One region of the Bacillus sp. SRI_025 genome, then DNA from elsewhere that is predicted to be linked to it. Evidence: riboswitches for the same ligand, from Rfam matches in the RefSeq annotation. Region 1 holds a riboswitch; each other region holds the start of a gene.
The links. Region 1 has a riboswitch for S-adenosylmethionine ahead of AC20OE_RS11280 (bifunctional homocysteine S-methyltransferase/methylenetetrahydrofolate reductase). Riboswitches for the same ligand answer to the same signal wherever they lie in the genome.
Positions count from the first base shown of each region.

Region 1 (6,403 bases):
GATTGAAGCACCTCGGCGACAATCAGTTCGTTTTGATTAAAAAGACGACCAACCTCAGCCATTCCCTGCATTAACGGACCATTGATAATATGAAGCGGCGATTCATATTGCTCCAAAGCAAGGGATAAATCATCGATGAGACCTTCTTTCGTTCCTTCGACGACGTAGAGCGCCAGCCTTTCATCAAGTGATAAGGAGACCTTTGGTTTTTTCTCCGTTTTCTTTTTGCCGCGGTAAAATTGGGTGAATTCAGCCAGTGTTTGGTCATTTGTTTCATAAAGCAAGGTTTCAGCTAGTTTGATTTCTTCCTTTGGAATGGATGCGAAGCGCTCAAGCTTTTCCGTATTCACGATGGCATAGTCAAGTCCTGCTTGCACGCAGTGATACAAATAGACGGCATTTAAGATTTCTCTGCCAACAGGCGGAAGTCCGAAAGATACATTGCTGATGCCTAAAATGGTGAGGCACTCGGGCAGGGTTTCCTTGATCATTTTAATGCCTTTGATCGTTTCTTCAGCGGCGCCAATATATTGCTCGTCTCCAGTGCCTACAGGAAAGACAAGCGGATCAAAAATAATGTCACTTGCAGGAATTCCATATTTCTTCGTTAACAAATCATGCGAACGTATAGCAATTTCAAGCTTTCGTTCTGCTGTCACAGCCATTCCTATTTCATCAATTGTGCCAACAACAAGTGCACCGCCATATAGCTTCACAAGAGGTAGAATCTCTTCAAAACGTTCCACGCCATCCTCAAGATTAATAGAATTGATGATGGCTTTCCCTTGAGAATAGGTGAGTGCCTTTTCAATCACGTGTTTATCCGTTGAATCAATGACAAAAGGAGCTTTCACCTTTTTCATCGCTTCTTGTAAAAAGCCTTCCATGTCTGCTGCCTCATCACGGTCTGGATCGGCGAGACACACATCAACGACGTGAGCGCCATTTTTCACCTGAGCACGAGCAATTTCTGCTGCTTCTTCAAACTTTTGTTCCGCAATGAGCCGTTTGAATTTGCGAGAACCAATGACATTGGTCCGTTCGCCTACAAAAAGAGGACGCATTGAATCCTCATAAATAAGGGGCTCAATTCCTGATACGGTATGCTGCGGTGATTCGCGAGTGATATGACGCGGCTGAATCGTGCGTACTTCATCTGACAATGCTTGAATATGTGCAGGTGTCGTTCCGCAACAGCCGCCGACAATATTTAACCAGCCTTCCTTAGCAAAGGCAGCGATTTTTTTAGCAAGAGAAGCAGGGGATTCATGATATTGGCCTTCTTCATCTGGGAGACCAGCATTCGGATAGCAGCTCACCGCTGACTTTGCGATGGAGGAGAGCGTGCGGATGTGGTCTGTCATAAATTCTGGACCAGTCGCACAGTTCAGGCCCACACTGATGGGTTTCATATGCTCAAGAGAGATATAAAAGGCTTCGATATCCTGACCAGCAAGGGTGGTGCCCATTGGTTCAATCGTTCCTGATACCATGAGTGGTAATTGAATGCCCGTCTGCTGAAAGGCTTCCTGAATTCCTTTGAAACCAGCTTTTACATTCAGCATGTCTTGGCTTGTTTCTAAAAGAAGGGCATCACACTTTCCGTCAATTAGAGCGTGGGCCTGTTCTTCATAGTTTCTGACGAGCTCACTGAAGGTTGTGCCGCCTGTTACAGATAATGTTTTCGTTGTTGGGCCCATTGCGCCTACAACAAAACGTGGCTTATCCGGTGTGGAGAAACGGTCTGCTTCAGCCTTTGCCAGCTGTGCAGCTCGAACATTGAGTTCATAGGCAAGGTGGCCAAGCCCATATTCATCAAGGACGAGCTTTGTCGCGCCGAACGTATTTGTTTCAATGAGATCGGCACTTGCTTCGAGGTATTCCCTATGGATCGCACGGATGATGTGAGGGGCTGTCACATTCAAATACTCGTTACAGCCCTCATACTCTTCTCCGCCAAAGTCCTCTGCTGTCAGGTTGGCGTTTTGAATCATTGTGCCCATTGCACCATCAAGGACGAGGATGCGTTTTTTGAGCTGTTCAGTGATAGTTGACATGGATGTTAGACTCCTTTTCTTTCTGATGGATGTAGGTGGTCAGTTCTGCTGTTAAATCTGATCGAAGGAAAGGAGTAATTAAATAAATGCCATTAAACAATTCGCAGGCTGTATCTAATAAAGAGCGGGCAATCGCTAAACCTTCTGCTCGCTGCTTTTCTTTATCCTCGCCAGCCTTAGCCATAATGTCACGAATAGAATCAGATAATTTGATGCCGGGAATTTCGTGATGAATAAACTCTGCATTTCGGCTGCTTGTTAACGGCATAATTCCGATGTAAATTGGTTTATCCAAGTGGCGGCTTTCCTCATGAATTTTCACAAGCTGTTCTTCAGAATAAACAGGCTGTGAAATAAAATAATCAGCGCCGTATTCGATTTTTTTCTCAAGACGTTTGACCGCTTTATCAATATGACGCACATTTGGGTTAAACGCGCCAGCCACTGAAAAATTGGTCTTTTTGCCAAGAGGCTTTCCTGAGAAAGAAAGGCCTTCATTAAATTGCTTGATGAGACGAATCAAATCAAAGGAGGTTAAATCATACACAGATGTTGCACCTGGGAAGTCTCCAATTTTAGATGGATCGCCTGTGATCGCTAAAATATCGGTTAATCCAAGAGTATCGAGCCCCATTAAATGGGATTGTAACCCAATCAAATTACGGTCGCGGCATGTGATATGAACAAGAGAACGCATATCAAGCTGCTGCTTTAATAATGCGCCGCAAGCGACATTGCTAATGCGCGGAGTCGCAAGAGAATTATCGGCTAACGTTAACGCATCAATGCCAGCATTCTTTAATTCATTTGCAGCAACGAGAAATTTTTCGAAGTTCAGCTTCTTCGGCGGATCGAGCTCTACGATAATCGATCGTTTTTCCACAGCCAGCTCATCAAGACCTGGCTCAGTGCGCTGATCTTGGATGGAAATGATTTCTTCTTTTAACACTTTCACTTCTTTTTCAGTGATCGGTGCTAAATCTTTGATCGCTTCAGCCATTGCGCTAATATGCTGAGGTGTTGTTCCACAGCAGCCTCCGATAATGCGTGCGCCCTGATTTCTAAATTCAAGTGCACTTTTTCGGAAATAATCGTTATCTGTATCATAGACGAGTCTGCCTTCTTCAAGAGAGGGGAGACTGCTGTTAGGATAGACTGATAAATGCGAATTTTCTAAAAGTGGAACGCCTTCGAGTGCCTGAATCATGTGATAAGGGCCCAGCCTGCAGTTGATGCCGACGACATCTGCACCAAGAGATGATAACTCAGATAAACCATCCTTCAGCGGGGTACCATCCTGCAAAACGCCTTGTTCATGCATAGAGACATTCATGACAATCGGGAGAGTCGTTTCTTTGCGAGCAATTTGGAGAACAGCCTTCGCTTCTTCTATGTCATAATACGTTTCAAGCAATAATCCGTCAGGCTCTTCATTTAATAGGATGTACAGCTGCTCTCTAAAGCTTCGTTTGATTTCTTCTATAGAGTAGGCATTTTTGTTAAACGTTCGAATGCCGCCAATTGTTCCGAGAACATAAGCGGAGCCAGCGGCTGCTTTTGCAATTTGTACCGCTTTTGTATTGATGCGTTTCGTTTCTTCCTCTAAGCCGTAGCGGGACAGTTTAATATAATTCGCACCGTATGTGTTCGTTTGGATGATGTCAGCGCCTGCCTGCACATATGCTTCGTGCACGCGTTTCACTTCATCCTCTTTCGATAAATTTAATTCTTCAAAACAGCGGTCAATGCCGTAAGAGTATAAAAGTGTTCCCATCGCTCCATCAGCTATCAGCACGCGATTTTGTAAGTCTTGTAATAGGCCCATTGTATTCCTCCTTATTTCTATGTAACAAAAAAAGCCTTCTGATAAGAAGAAGACTTTTTGGCTGTATCGTAATTCTTCTCCTTATCTTCCAAGCAGTTGCTTGCTGGATTTAGCACCTTGGTCATAGAAAATAGATTTCTACTACACCGGTTGCTGAGGCTTCACAGGGCCAGTCCCTCTGCCTCTCTTGATAAGAAAGCAATATGAACATGTCAATGAATTGAACTTCCATCAACTGTAACGAAAAATGCAGAAATAATCAATGGAAAATTTGAAATTTATCGAAAATTTATAAATTGGACATCAATCGGCAAATCAGCCTTACGCATAAGAGAAATAACCTCTTGTAAATCATCTTTATTTTTCCCTGTCACACGCACTTGGTCATCCTGAAATTGTGATTTCACTTTGATGCCAGACTGCTTGATGAGTGCGTTGATCTTTTTAGCGTTGTCTTGATCAATCCCGCTGATCAGCTTCGCACGCTGGCGTACTGTACCGCCAAGGGCATGCTCGGTTTTTCCGTAATCGATGTTTTTAGTTGGCACATTTCGTTTGATCAGCTTTGTCACAAGTACATCTTTTAGCTGCTCAAGCTTGAAGTCATCATCAGAAATGAGAACAAGTTCTTCTTTTTCGAGAGAAATATCACTTTTACTTCCTTTAAAATCATAACGGTTTTTAATTTCTTTCAGCGCTGCTTGAACAGCGTTTTGCACCTCAGGCAGTTCGACTTTCGATACAATGTCAAATGAGCTTTCTTTTGCCATCACACATGACCTCCAAGTATTGATATTGCGTCTATTTTATCATGCCAATAGGCGAAGAAGAAACTTTATCGAAGAGTTGAGGCAAAGAGTTCAGCCGGCTGCGGTATAAATCGTGACCAGTTTGTCCACTTTAGCTAACAGAACTAGAGATGTTCATGCGGGGAGAAGTATAGTAGAATAAAGTGAATCAAAAGATGAACGAACGCTCTTTTATGGGCAGATAGGAAGGAAGAGAACATGAGACCAGGTGAGCAACTGACCTTGCAAATAGAGAACGAAATGGAATACGGCTACTTTTTGACAGATGGTGAAGATTCGGTTCTCCTGCACCGCAGTGAAATGACAGAGGATCTTGATGACCGAGATGAAGTAGAGGTTTATTTATATGTAGATCATGAAGAAAGACTCGCTGCCACAATGAAAATTCCTACAATTAACGCACATACATATGGCTGGGTAGAAGTTGTAGACGTGGTAGAAGACATGGGCGCATTTGTCGATGTTGGACTGTCAAAGGATGCACTTGTGGCAACAGAACACCTCCCGCCATTTGAGGAAGCATGGCCGAAAAAAGGAGACAAACTCTACTGTATGCTGAAAGTCACAAGTTACGGCAGAATGTTCGCAAAACCAGCCACAGAAGACGTGATCAGTGAATTGTTTACTGAGGCACCAGAAACCTTAATGAACAAAGAAATTACTGGAACAATCTATCGTTTAATTGCGACAGGTTCTTTTATGTTGACAGATACAGGTGTGCGAGGGTTTATTCACCGCACGGAACGAAAGGAAGAGCCAAGACTAGGATCGACCGTTACAGGACGCGTTATTGCAGTGAAAGAGGATGGAACCGTGAACGTTTCTCTGCTTCCTAGAAAACAGGATGCATTATCTGTCGATGCAGAAGAAATTTTAACCTATATGAGAACAAGAAACGGCGCCATGCCTTACGGAGACAAAAGTGATCCAGAGGATATCCGCGAAAGATTTCAAATGAGCAAAGCCGCCTTTAAACGAGCACTAGGTCATCTGATGAAAAATGATCTCGTTTACCAAAAAGAAGGCTGGACATACGAGAAAAAGTGAGCATTTGCTCACTTCAGCGTGCAGACAAACCCTCGCATTCGGTGTCAGTCCTGCGTGCCGGTGCTCACGAATACTCAATTCGCTCCGCTCCGGTACTCGTCCTTCCTAGGGCTGCAAAGGTTTTCAGGTCACGCTGAAAAGAAGACAAAGTTCTAAAATAAAGTTCGTTTTAGCCCTTTGTCAATGATCTAAAAGTGAGCATTTGCTCACTTTTTTATTTTTGTCTTAAATAATGGATTTTTTCTATGAAAAAAGTCATGAAAACCTTCACTATAGCATTGAAACAACGCCCCTCAAATCCGATAAAAAAGGAGTAAGGATGATAAAAGGAGTGTGTTTTTGGATGAAAGTGAAGATTTCATTGCTTCTGATGGCAGCCATGCTTATGGTGCTCGCCGCATGCGGTAATCAACAGGAGGGGTCGCCAAAATCAACTGCGAAGCATATTGGCGTTATGCTCACAGATGATGGTCTTGGTGATCAATCATTTAACGATTCATCATTTAAAGGATTAGAAAAAGCACGTGATGAGCTTGGCATTGAATTTGATTATAGAGAAATTGCAGAAACTGATACATATGAAAAAGGGCTGACAGAACTCGTAAAAGATGGTAATGATCTCATTATCGGTGTAGGTTTTAGTATGCAAGAAGACCTAGAAAAAG
Region 1 is NZ_JBYEGB010000003.1:301,136-307,538, reverse strand. Features, by position in the region: gene metH (methionine synthase) at 1-2,057, opposite strand, end outside; gene AC20OE_RS11280 (bifunctional homocysteine S-methyltransferase/methylenetetrahydrofolate reductase) at 2,041-3,882, opposite strand; SAM riboswitch class I at 3,961-4,079, opposite strand; gene AC20OE_RS11275 (YajQ family cyclic di-GMP-binding protein) at 4,161-4,652, opposite strand; gene AC20OE_RS11270 (CvfB family protein) at 4,890-5,738, shown strand; gene AC20OE_RS11265 (BMP family lipoprotein) at 6,082-6,403, shown strand, end outside.

Region 2 (6,403 bases), on a different contig from region 1:
ATGAACCGCTTGTTATTTTACCCTTTTCCACCGCTTTCTATCATGACAAAAAAGGTTTTCAGCACAAAGCTGAAAACCTTTTTTCATTAACTGAAGATGACTTCTTTTGGTTGATGATTCAATTGCTCTGGATCAATACTGCGCTCCACATAAATGCTGTGCCAAATCATAAAGATCAGAACGGTCCAAATCTTACGGCTATGATCTGCCTTACCAGCACAATGTTCATTTAATAAATCAAGCACATACGCTTTGTTAATATATTCGTCCGTTTGACTGTTTTTAATGATGTCTTTCGCCCAAGCGTTCATCTCATTTTTCAGCCAATGACGAATTGGAACAGGGAAGCCCAGCTTCTTGCGGTTTAACACGTGATCAGGCACAATGCCTTCTGCTGCTTTACGCAATAAATATTTCGTTGTGCCATCTTTTGTTTTCAGCTCTTCTGGAATTTTAGAAGCCGCTTCAAATACGACCTTATCAAGGAATGGAACACGAAGCTCAAGAGAATTCGCCATTGTCATCTTATCTGCTTTCAATAAGATGTCACCGCGCATCCACGTATGAATATCAACATATTGCATTTTGTTAATATCACTGTAGCCTGCACTTTCCTCGAAGTATGTCTTCGTCACATCACGATATGTAATGTTCGGATCATACTGCTTTAAGAGATTTTTCTTTACTGGCTCTTCAAAGATTTTCGCATTACCGATATAACGCTCCTCTAATGGTGTACAGCCGCGGACGATAAAGCTTTTTCCTTTCATTCCTTCTGGCATTAAGCGCGCCAGACGAAGAAGAAGCTTTTTCAGCATAGATGGAACAGATTCAAATGGTTTAAGAGAAAGCGGCTCACGGTAAATATTATATCCACCGAACAGCTCGTCTGCTCCCTCACCAGAAAGAACAACCGTCACTTGTTTCTTCGCTTCCTTTGCCACGAAGTACAATGGAATCGCCGCCGGATCAGCTAAAGGATCATCTAAATGCCAAACAATTTTCGGAAGCTCATTCATATATTCCTCAGGAGAAATCACAGCGCTGAAGTTTTGTAAGCCCAGCTTATCAGCCGTTTCCTTCGCCACATCAACTTCACTAAAGCCATCCTGCTGGAAACCAACAGAAAACGTCTTCAACTCAGGATGAAATTCCTTTGCGACAGATACGATGAAAGAAGAATCGATACCACCTGATAGGAATGAACCAACAGGAACATCACTTCTCATGTGAATTTTCACAGAATCATAGATTGCATCGCGGACTTCTTCAATCAGCTTTTGTTCTTGTGTTTGTTCAGGCTTGAATTGAACTTTCCAGTAAGTCTTAAATTCAATCTCCTGTCCTGGGCGTAAAGTAAACTGATGACCAGGCTCTACTTTGTGCACCTTTTGATCAAGTGTATTTGGCTCAGGTACGAACTGGAATGACATGTATTGCTGTAAGGATGTCTCATCAAATAAAATGTTCTCGTTCACTGCCATCAAGCTTTTGCGTTCAGACGCAAAGTACACTTGCTCATCCATTTGTGTAAAATAAAGCGGTTTGATGCCAAAAGGATCTCTTGCGCCATATAATAATTGCGCTTCTTTATCCCAAATTAAAAATGCAAACATGCCGCGAAGCTTTGAAGCCGCTTCTTCTTTATAATGACGGTATGTGGCAAGAAGTACTTCCGTATCTGAATCTGTGCTGAATGAATAGCCTTTTTTCACAAGCTCTTCCTTCAGCTCCACATAGTTATAAATTTCTCCGTTGAAAATAATCCAGTACTTTTCATCTTCATAAGAAAGCGGCTGCTTTCCGTGCTCAACATCTATAATACTTAAACGTCTAAATCCAAATCCTACATGCTCATCATGAAAGTAACCCTCATCATCCGGACCGCGATGAACGATGAGACGATTCATTTGTTTAATTAGCTCTTCCTGTTCAGTAGTTTCGGACAATGGACGGTGATTAAATACACCAACAAACCCACACATATTATTGCCTCCACGTTATGTTATTTCTTAAAAGTAGACCTATAATTAGACAGTATTTTGTCCGATTTTGTTTCACATTTTTTCGCTTTTTACAGATTTTTTTTTAATCAAAAGGAAAACCGCTTAAAATAAGCGGTTTTCTATGTTGTTATTGTCCCAATGCTTCTTTACGAAGTGTTTCGGCTTTATCCGTTTTTTCCCACGGAAGATCTAAGTCGTGACGGCCGAAATGTCCGTATGCAGCTGTTTGTTTGTAGATCGGACGGCGCAGGTCAAGCATTTTAATAATGCCAGCTGGACGAAGATCAAAGTTTGCACGAACCACTTCAATTAATTTTTCTTCAGAAGCTTTTCCTGTTCCGAATGTATCAATTGAAATCGATACAGGCTGTGCAACACCAATTGCATAAGCAAGCTGTACTTCACAAGAATCTGCAAGGCCGGCAGCTACGATGTTTTTCGCTACGTAACGAGCAGCATATGCCGCAGAACGGTCAACCTTCGTTGCATCCTTACCTGAGAAAGCACCGCCGCCATGACGAGCATATCCGCCATACGTATCAACGATGATTTTACGTCCAGTTAAACCAGCATCCCCTTGAGGTCCACCGATCACGAAACGGCCAGTTGGGTTAATAAAGTATTTTGTCTGTTCATCAATCAGTTCACTTGGAACGACAGGGCTGATGACATGCTCTTTTAAGTCACTTTGGATTTGTTCAAGCGTCACTTCTGGTGCATGCTGCGTAGAAATAACCACTGTGTCAATACGAACTGGTTTGTTTTGCTCATCATATTCAACTGTGACTTGTGTTTTTCCGTCTGGACGAAGGTATGCAAGTGTCTCATTCTTACGTACTTCTGTTAAACGGCGAGATAATTTATGCGCTAGGGAAATCGGCAGCGGCATGAGCTCTTCGGTTTCGTTGTTGGCAAAACCAAACATCAATCCTTGGTCACCTGCACCAATCGCATCAATTTCTTCTTCAGTCATTGTTCCTTCACGTGCTTCAAGCGCTTTGTCTACACCTTGCGCAATATCAGCAGACTGTTCATCAATTGATGTAAGGACCGCACATGTTTCCGCATCAAAACCATATTTCGCACGTGTGTAGCCAATTTCCTTAATTGTGTCACGCACCGTCTTTGGAATATCGACATAAGTAGACGTTGTAATTTCACCGCTTACTAATACGAGACCGGTTGTAACAGAAGTTTCACAGGCAACACGTGCATTTGGATCTTTCTTTAAAATTTCATCCAAAATGCTGTCTGAAATTTGATCACAGATTTTATCCGGATGTCCTTCTGTCACTGATTCTGAAGTAAATAAACGACGATTTTGACTCATAATGGCTATTTCCTCCTGTACAAGACCACATCATCCCAAGATGAGGCCTCCAATATGATACGGAACTCGTTCCCTCTTATATTTAATAACGTTTATATTAGAGATGTTATTGGCAATTTGTTCATATGATATCCCAAAAATAAAAAAACCATTTCCTTCATTGCGAGGAAAGGGTCTGAGATCGCATGCCTTTCACTCTTATCGCTCAAGGTGTTCTTGTACCTTGCATCAGGTTAGCACCTTGGTTTCTCAGCATGTTCATGCCTTTTTCATAAGAAACCGGTTGCTGGGCTTCATCGGGCCTGTCCCTCCACCAACTCGGGATAAGAGTATCCGTTCAATAAGATATCTTATCTTAAACCCTTGCGTCATGTCAATGCTTCATAAGAATTATCTCCCTCTTTTTTCTCCTCACCATTAGCATCACCAAAAAGCATATTTTCATAGCAGAAATGAAAAAACACACACAAAAATTTTTAAATAGTATAGACTATTATTATTAATGTGTTATACTAATCGAAACAAACAAATTCAACGGTAAAGGAAGGGTTTTTTTATGAACTCAGTGGATTTAAAAGAAGATTTGCAGTCATTGCTCTCATTAGAAAATACGCACCAAAATTTATCTGTTCCGAAACTTGTTGAAAAGATTTTGGCACGTAATGAAGGCGTTTTAACATCAACAGGAGCTGTCCGCGCGACAACTGGAGCCTACACAGGACGTTCACCTAAAGATAAATTTATCGTCAAAGAAGAAAGCTCTGAGCATAAAATCGATTGGGGTCAAGTCAACCAGCCGATCTCCAAAGAAGCATTTGACCGTTTATATACAAAGGTTGTGTCATACTTAAAAGAACGTGATGAACTATTCGTCTTTGAAGGGTTTGCAGGCGCTGATGAAAGATATCGTATGCCGATTACAGTTGTAAACGAATTCGCATGGCACAATCTTTTTGCCAAGCAGCTATTTATCAGACCTGACGGGTCAACACCTTCTTCAAACGAAAAACCTTTCACCATCTTATCTGCACCGCACTTCAAAGCAGATCCTGCAACAGATGGCACAAACTCTGAAACGTTTATCATCGTTTCTTTTGAAAAACGCACGATTCTTATCGGTGGAACAGAATATGCAGGAGAAATGAAAAAGTCCATTTTCTCTGTGATGAACTACTTGCTTCCTGAGCAAGATATTTTATCCATGCACTGCTCAGCAAACGTAGGTCAAGAAGGCGATGTAGCCTTATTCTTTGGACTTTCAGGTACTGGGAAAACGACGCTTTCTGCAAGCGCAAGCCGCAAGCTGATCGGAGACGATGAACACGGCTGGTCTGGCACAGGGGTCTTTAATATCGAGGGCGGATGCTATGCGAAATGTGTGAACTTAAGTGAAGAAAAAGAACCACAGATCTACAAAGCGATCAGCTTCGGATCAGTTCTTGAAAACGTTGTGCTTGATGAAGAAACACGTGAAGCGGATTACGATGATACATTCTTTACTGAAAATACACGCGCTGCTTACCCAATCGAAATGATTGATAACATCGTGAAACCAAGTATCGCAGGACATCCATCTGCCATTGTCTTCTTAACAGCTGATGCGTTTGGCGTCTTACCTCCAATCAGCCGTTTAACAAAAGAACAGGCAATGTACCATTTCTTGAGCGGGTACACAAGTAAATTAGCTGGAACTGAGCGCGGTGTCACATCACCAGAAACGACATTCTCAACTTGCTTCGGTTCACCATTCCTCCCGCTTCCAGCTCACGTCTATGCTGAAATGCTCGGCAAAAAGATTGATGAGCACGGTGCTAAAGTATTCCTTGTGAATACAGGCTGGACTGGCGGAGGCTATGGTACAGGCAAACGAATGAATCTCGCTCATACAAGAGCAATGGTTCAGGCAGCAATCGAAGGTGACCTTGACAATGCTGAAATGATTACTGATGACATCTTCGGATTACACATCCCGCTTCATATTCCTGGTGTACCAGATGAAGTGCTTCAACCTGCTAAAACATGGGATGATCAAAAGGCTTATCAAGAAAAAGCACACTTCCTTGCCAATGAATTTAAAAAGAACTTCCAAAAATTCAGTCACGCGGCAAGTGACATTGAAGCCAAAGGCGGACCACTCGTATAACCAAATGAAAAAAGCTGAGGAGATTCAATCCCTCAGCTTTTTTAGTTTGTTGAATGCAATGACACAAGACGGTACGTCACCTTCGTGACATTGTCTGTCAGCTCCAGCTTTTCAACATGTGCTGTCCCAGTTTTTTCTCCGTCTTTCGTTTTGCGCACCTCAAGTGGAATATTTAACGGATAAATGCGGTATCCATCCTTCATGAGTTCAAATACATTTTCTTCAATTCTTGTCTCTTTTCCCTTTGTGACAATCATTGTATTAAATTCAACAGGCATTCCCATAATGAAAATCCCCCTACTTTCTATATTTCGTTATAATGCTTATTTTAACACATTTCCGCTTTTTCGGCTGTGCATCCATGTGGTCAGCCTTCTCACAATTTCTCGATTATGCTGCGGCGGGAAATAGTGGTTGTATCCATGGAAATACCACGTCTCCACAGACTTCCCGTGCTGGCGCAGTGCATCTTCTAACAAATATGCATGCTCAATCGAAACATTTTGGTCCTCTTCTCCGTGGATGATAAGGACAGGTGCTTCAATTTTATCCACATCATTTAAAGGGGTTCTGTTTTCATATGCCTCTGGCACCTTATGCGGCGGACCGCCAATCACACGTTTCATCATCCGTCTCATATCCACACGCTCTTCATAAGTCAGTTTCATGTCACTGACGCCTCCCCATGTGACAAAGGAAGCCGCCTCCTGTTTCATTTCTACAGCGGTCCAGATGCCCATAATACCGCCTCGCGAAAAACCAAAGATATGAATGCGATCCTTCTTCACTTTTTTGTGCTGCTTTAACAGCTGAAAGGCAGCAAAAGCATCTTTTCGATCTTCTCCGGCAAAATCTTCGTTCCCTTCGCCTCCTTGGTTTCCCCGGTAAAAGGGAGCAAAGACGACAAAACCCTGCGCGGCAAAT
Region 2 is NZ_JBYEGB010000002.1:28,519-34,921, reverse strand. Features, by position in the region: gene asnB (asparagine synthase (glutamine-hydrolyzing)) at 87-1,985, opposite strand; gene metK (methionine adenosyltransferase) at 2,134-3,336, opposite strand; SAM riboswitch class I at 3,532-3,666, opposite strand; gene pckA (phosphoenolpyruvate carboxykinase (ATP)) at 3,893-5,479, shown strand; gene AC20OE_RS05005 (DUF2584 domain-containing protein) at 5,521-5,763, opposite strand; gene AC20OE_RS05000 (alpha/beta hydrolase family protein) at 5,803-6,403, opposite strand, start outside.
Region 2: linked by a shared signal. The riboswitch ahead of metK (methionine adenosyltransferase) and the one ahead of AC20OE_RS11280 (bifunctional homocysteine S-methyltransferase/methylenetetrahydrofolate reductase) in region 1 are both predicted to bind S-adenosylmethionine.

Region 3 (6,403 bases), on a different contig from region 1:
GGCACTGAGGTCGTATTAGTTGGGGCAAATGGGAGCGGCACAACAGCGAAGCTAGCCAATCAAATCATCGTCAATTTAAATATTGCGGCCATGTCCGAGGCGCTCGTTCTAGCCGCTAAATCAGGCATTGCCATTGATAAGATGTATGAAGCCATCCGCGGCGGACTGGCAGGAAGTGCCGTTCTCGATGCAAAAGTTCCTCTCATCTTAGAACGAAATTTTGAACCTGGTGGACGCATCGACATCAACTTGAAGGATTTAACCAATGTCATGGAAACTGCTCATGATATCGGTGTTCCTCTTCCCCTTTCTAGCCAGCTGCTTGAAATCTTCCACGCCCTCAAAGCGGACGGAAAATCCGGGCTTGATCATGGCGGCATCGTTCAATATTACGAAAAAATGGCTCATGTCGAAGTAAAGAAAGGATGAGATGATCATGAAGCAAAGCACTGACATACTGAATGCCATTCCAAAAGCAGATTCAAAGGCCATTCAATCAGCATACGAACAAGCACTGAGCAGCTTTCAGCATAAAGTCATTGTATTAGACGATGATCCAACAGGGATTCAAACCGTACATGGCGTCTCTGTTTTCACCGATTGGTCAGAAGAAAGCATTGAGGCTGGTTTTCTTGAAGACAGCCGCATGTTCTTTATACTGACCAATTCTCGCAGTATGACAGAGAAAGAAACTGCCGCTGCGCACGAAACCATTGCTGCAACCATTGTAAAGGTGGCTGAACGGCTTAATCAGGAATTCATCATTGTAAGCCGAGGAGATTCTACTCTTCGCGGACACTTTCCGCTTGAAACTGAAGTACTCAAAACGACCATTGAACAGCAAAGCTCCCGCCAGTTCGATGGAGAAATCCTTCTTCCTTTTTTCCAAGAAGGCGGACGCTTTACGATCGACAATACTCATTACGTACAGGAAGGACACGAATTAATTCCTGCTGGTGATACAGAATTTGCAAGAGACCGTACATTCGGCTTTCAATCCTCTCATCTAGGAGAATGGATTGAAGAAAAGTCAGAGGGATTGTTCACAAAAGAGAACACAACCTACATTTCGTTAGCTGATCTGCGGGCTTTACGCATCGATCAAATCAAACAACAGATCATGGGTGTGAAGGATTTCAAAAAGGTGGTTGTAAACGCAGTGGACTATGACGATGTCAAAGTCTTTGTCACCGCTCTCATTGAAGCCATTCAAGCAGGACAGCAGCTGATGTTCAGAAGTGCGGCCGCGCTCACAAAAGTACTTGGCGGTATAGGGGATCAGGCCTTATTAACAAGAGGTGACTTGATACAAGAAGAAAGCCCTCATGGTGGTCTCATTATGATCGGTTCTCATGTGAAAAAAACAACAGAACAATTAAAAGCGCTTGAGCAAAATAAAGAGATGGCTTTTATTGAATTTAATACCCACCTCGTGTTAGAGCCTGATGCCTTTCGCAAAGAAATTGACCGTGTCATTCAGCAAACTGAAGCACTGTTGGTAGCAGGTCAATCTGTGGCTGTTTATACAAGAAGAGAACGGCTTGATCTTGGGGATGATCGCCAAGAGGAAGAATTAAAGCTCTCTGTACAGATTAGTGATGCTGTAACAAGTATTGTCCAGCGCCTCACCATTCGTCCTAAGTATCTCATTGCCAAAGGCGGAATTACCTCCAGCGATATTGGGACAAGAGGACTTAGCGTGAGACGTGCGACCGTGGCAGGTCAAATCAAACCAGGGATCCCTGTTTGGCAAACAGGAGAAGAAAGTAAATTCCCTTTCATGTCTTATGTGATTTTCCCGGGAAATGTTGGGTCAAAGGATACGTTAAAAGAAGCTGTAGACATACTTGAAGGATAAGGCATAGGGGGTGTTTGCGCCCCCTTATGTACCACAAAGGAGGAAAGATCATGTCGTTAGTGTTTATTGGACTTGGCGTTTTGTTATTGCTTTTACTCATGGTTGTCTTTAAGTTAAACGCTTTCATTTCTTTGATTATTGTCTCTTTAATTGTTGCTGTGTTAGAAGGGATGACACCACTAGAAGCGATTGCTTCCGTCGAAAAAGGACTTGGAAGTACGCTTGGACACCTGGCACTCGTTCTCGGTTTTGGAGCGATGCTTGGAAAATTGATGGCTGATTCTGGCGGTGCTCAGCGTATCGCGATGACACTCATTGACCGATTTGGCATCGGAAAAATCCAATGGGCGACGATGCTGACTGGATTTGTGATTGGAATTGCTCTATTTTATGAAACCGGATTCATTATTTTAATTCCATTAGTCTTTACGATCGCTCAGGCTGCAAGACTTCCTGTGCTGTATGTGGGCATGCCGCTTGTCGCTGCTCTCATCACCACACATGGCTTCCTCCCTCCTCACCCAGGGCCGACTGCCATTGCGAATGTCTTTCAAGCAAACATGGGACAAACCTTATTGGTTGGGATTATTTTAGCGATTCCTGCTGTTTTAGTAGGTGGACTTCTGTTTACAAAACTATTTAAAAAAGACCAGTTGCACGCACATATCCCAAAGAACTTATTTAATCCAAAGGAATTCACAGAAGAAGAAATGCCTAGTTTCGGCATTAGCATTTTCACCGCTGTTTTGCCTGTATTGCTTATGACTTTCAGAGCATTTCTAGAAATTTTCTTCCCTTCCTCCCCATTGCTGCCTACCGCTGAGTTTTTAGGCGAACCGGCGATTGCACTATTAATCTCAGTGCTGCTTGCCATCTACACGTTTGGGCTTGGAAGAGGAAAGAGCATGCAGGACGTAATGAAGTCCATCGCGGATTCTATCGGCTCTATTGCCATGATTTTATTAATTATTGCGGGCGGAGGCGCCTTTAAACAGGTGCTCATTGATAGCGGCGTCGATCAATACATTGCAGGGATCATGCAAGGAAGCACACTTTCTCCCCTGCTTCTGACTTGGCTCATTGCTGCTGTCCTTCGTGTCTCTTTAGGATCAGCGACTGTCGCCGGTCTCACGGCAGCTGGCATTTCTGCACCACTGATTGGCCTGACGGGTGTCAGCCCTGAATTAATGGTGATCGCAACAGGTGCCGGCAGTATCACGTTCTCTCATGTGAATGATGCGGGTTTCTGGATTTATAAAGAATACTTTAACCTATCAATGGCTCAAACCTTTAAAACGTGGACATTGATGGTCACCGTGCTTTCACTTGTCGGACTTGCTGGTGTTCTTGTTGCTGATTTGTTCATGTAGGAAATTAAATTGTAAAAACCATTGACTTTTCCCTAAAAACGTTGAATAATTGTGTTTATTAAGAAAATTGAATCAAAAGGTAACCTTATTAAGAGTGGTGGAGGGACTGGCCCTGTGAAACCCGGCAACCGCTGTTCCTAGGAACAGAATGGTGCTAATTCCTTAAGCAAGCAGATGCTTGTTTGAAGATAAGGCAGAGTTCTCACAGTATATGATGCTCTTCCTTATCCAAGGAAGAGCTTTTTTATTTGATTTTTTAACCTGAAGAAAGAAGGGATTCAGCATGACACAAGTACAAACCATTGGAAGGAAAACAACGAAACCGCCATACCGCGCAGATCAAGTAGGAAGCTTACTTCGTTCAGAACGCATCAAGGAAGCACGCAAGCAAAAAGCAGACGGTACGCTGACAGCAGAGCAGCTCCGACAAATTGAAAACGAAGAAATTACACGTATTGTAGAGAAGCAAAAAGAAATTGGGTTAGAGGTTGTCACAGATGGTGAGTTCAGACGTGCATGGTGGCATTTTGACTTTCTGGAAGGACTCGATGGGGTTGAAGGATTTGAAGCAGATCAGGGCATTCAATTCCATAACACGACGACAAAAGCAAGAGGGATCAAGGTAACAGGCAAGATCGATTTTACAGATCATCCAATGTTGGAGGATTATCGTTTCCTTCACAGCGTCGCTGGTGATCATACGGCTAAAATGACGATTCCAAGTCCGAATATGCTCTTTTTCCGTGGAAAGCTTGAAGAAGGAGTGTATGACAGCTTAGAGGAATTCCACCATGATGTGGCACAGGCGTATAAGAAAGCCATCCGTGCTTTTTATGATGCAGGCTGCCGCTACTTGCAGCTGGATGATACGGCATGGGCCGTGTTCTTTTCTGAAAAAGGTCACGAGCAAATCAAAGCCTTTGGCCGTGAAGAGGATGAACTTCGTGAGTCGTTTGCGAAGACAATCAATGAAGCTGTTGCCGATCGCCCAGAGGATTTGGTGATTACTATGCACATTTGCCGCGGTAACTTTAAATCAACTTGGGCTGCTGAAGGTGGTTACGAAGCAGCGGCAGAAACAATTTTCGCCGGCTTAGATCTTGATGGTCTCTTTTTAGAATTCGACGACGATCGTTCTGGCGGATTTGAGCCTCTTCGATATGTGAAGAACCCAAACCTTCAAATCGTACTAGGCCTTGTCACTTCAAAATACGGTGAGCTTGAGCCAGTTGAACAGATTAAAAAACGCATTGAGGAAGCGGCTCAATATGTGGACATTAACCAAATTTGTTTGAGTCCACAATGCGGATTCGCCTCAACAGAGGAAGGCAACCTGTTAACAGAAGAACAGCAATGGGAAAAACTGCGTCATGTGATTGAGATTGCTGATCAAGTGTGGACTTCTTAGTCCCTTTGACGAAAAAAAGACAAACCGCCGTATGAGCGGTTTGTCTCTTTTTGTTAAGCGTCTAAATGATCTCCATTCGTCGCAATCACTTGTTTATACCAATCGAAGCTTTTCTTTTTCTTTCTATCTAATGTACCGTTTCCTTCGTTATCACGGTCGACATAAATGAAGCCATAGCGTTTTTTCATTTCAGCCGTTGATGCGCTGACTAGGTCAATTGGGCCCCAGCTTGTATAACCGATCAGGTCTACTCCGTCTGCGATGGCTTCTCTCGCCTCTAGCAAATGACTTCTGAGGTAATCAATTCGGTAATCGTCTTGAATTGATCCGTCTTCTTCTACTTGATCGACAGCACCCAATCCATTTTCTACGATAAACAATGGTTTTTGATAGCGGTCATACAGTTGATTCAGTGTTGTACGAAGTCCTTTCGGATCAATTTGCCAGCCCCAATCACTTGCTTCTAGATAAGGGTTTTTCACACCTTCAAATAGGTTACCGCCAGTAACTTGTTCAAGGACCTTTGGATCTGTACTCGTTACAAAACTCATATAATAACTGAAGCCAATATAGTCAACTGTATGGTTTCTTAAAATGTCTTCGTCCCCGTCTTGGAACTCAATGTTGATGTCATTTTCAAGGAAATAACGTTTCATGTAACCTGGGTAATATCCTCTTGCCTGTACATCTGAGAAGAACAATGTTTTACGGTCTTGCTCAATTGCAGCAAACATATCCTCTGGTCTTGAGCTGTACGGATATGTGGTCATCGCTGCAATCATACAGCCAATTTTTGCATCTGGAATGATTTCATGTCCTGCTTTAACAGCCAGAGCACTTGCAACAAATTGGTGATGCGCTGCTTGATATTGAATGCTTTTCTCGTCTTCCCCTTCTTCAAATACAAGCCCGCCACCAGTGAAAGGTGCATGTAACACGACATTTATTTCATTGAAAGTCATCCAATATTTCACTTTATCTTTAAAGCGAGTGAACAATGTTTTAGCGTATGTTTCATAAAGATCCACAAGCTTACGGTTTCTCCATCCACCGTAGTTTTTCACAAGTGCAAGCGGCATTTCATAGTGAGAGATCGTGACAACTGGCTCAATTCCATGCTTATGCAGTTCATCAAATACTTTTTCATAAAAAGCGAGGCCTGCTTCATTCGGTTCCGCATCGTCGCCATTTGGGAAAATACGCGGCCAAGAAATAGATAGTCTGAAGCTCTTGAATCCCATTTCTGCAAAGAGTGCAATATCTTCTTTATAGCGATGGTAGAAATCGATGGCATCATGATATAAGTTTAGGTCTTTCATTGATTCATCGAATGGATGCATAATACCATTTGGCGATACATCAGCTGTCGATAAGCCTTTTCCATCTTTATTATATGCGCCTTCAACTTGGTTGGCTGCAACAGCGCCGCCCCATAAGAAACCTTTAGGAAATGTTTTTTCTAACTTGTTCATGTTGAATGCCCTCCTCTTTTTCTTCTACACTGACTGTAAGCAGTGTCTCTTTCACTGTAATCGCTCCATCTGTTTTCGCATCAACTTGAGCATAATCATTTGTGTTGGTAACAATAACAGGTGTGGTCACATCATAGCCTTCTTGCTGAATACCCTTGATATCAAATTCAACAAGCAAATCTCCTGCTTTAACAAGATCACCGGACTGCACATGACTTGTGAAATACTTTCCGTCAAGCTTTACCGTGTCAATCCCGACATGAATAAGAAGTTCTGTGCCTTGGTCACTCTTCAA
Region 3 is NZ_JBYEGB010000001.1:739,361-745,763, forward strand. Features, by position in the region: gene garR (2-hydroxy-3-oxopropionate reductase) at 1-429, shown strand, start outside; gene AC20OE_RS03820 (four-carbon acid sugar kinase family protein) at 437-1,858, shown strand; gene AC20OE_RS03825 (gluconate:H+ symporter) at 1,909-3,228, shown strand; SAM riboswitch class I at 3,311-3,423, shown strand; gene AC20OE_RS03830 (5-methyltetrahydropteroyltriglutamate--homocysteine S-methyltransferase) at 3,512-4,636, shown strand; gene bglH (aryl-phospho-beta-d-glucosidase) at 4,690-6,108, opposite strand; gene AC20OE_RS03840 (beta-glucoside-specific PTS transporter subunit IIABC) at 6,080-6,403, opposite strand, start outside.
Region 3: linked by a shared signal. The riboswitch ahead of AC20OE_RS03830 (5-methyltetrahydropteroyltriglutamate--homocysteine S-methyltransferase) and the one ahead of AC20OE_RS11280 (bifunctional homocysteine S-methyltransferase/methylenetetrahydrofolate reductase) in region 1 are both predicted to bind S-adenosylmethionine.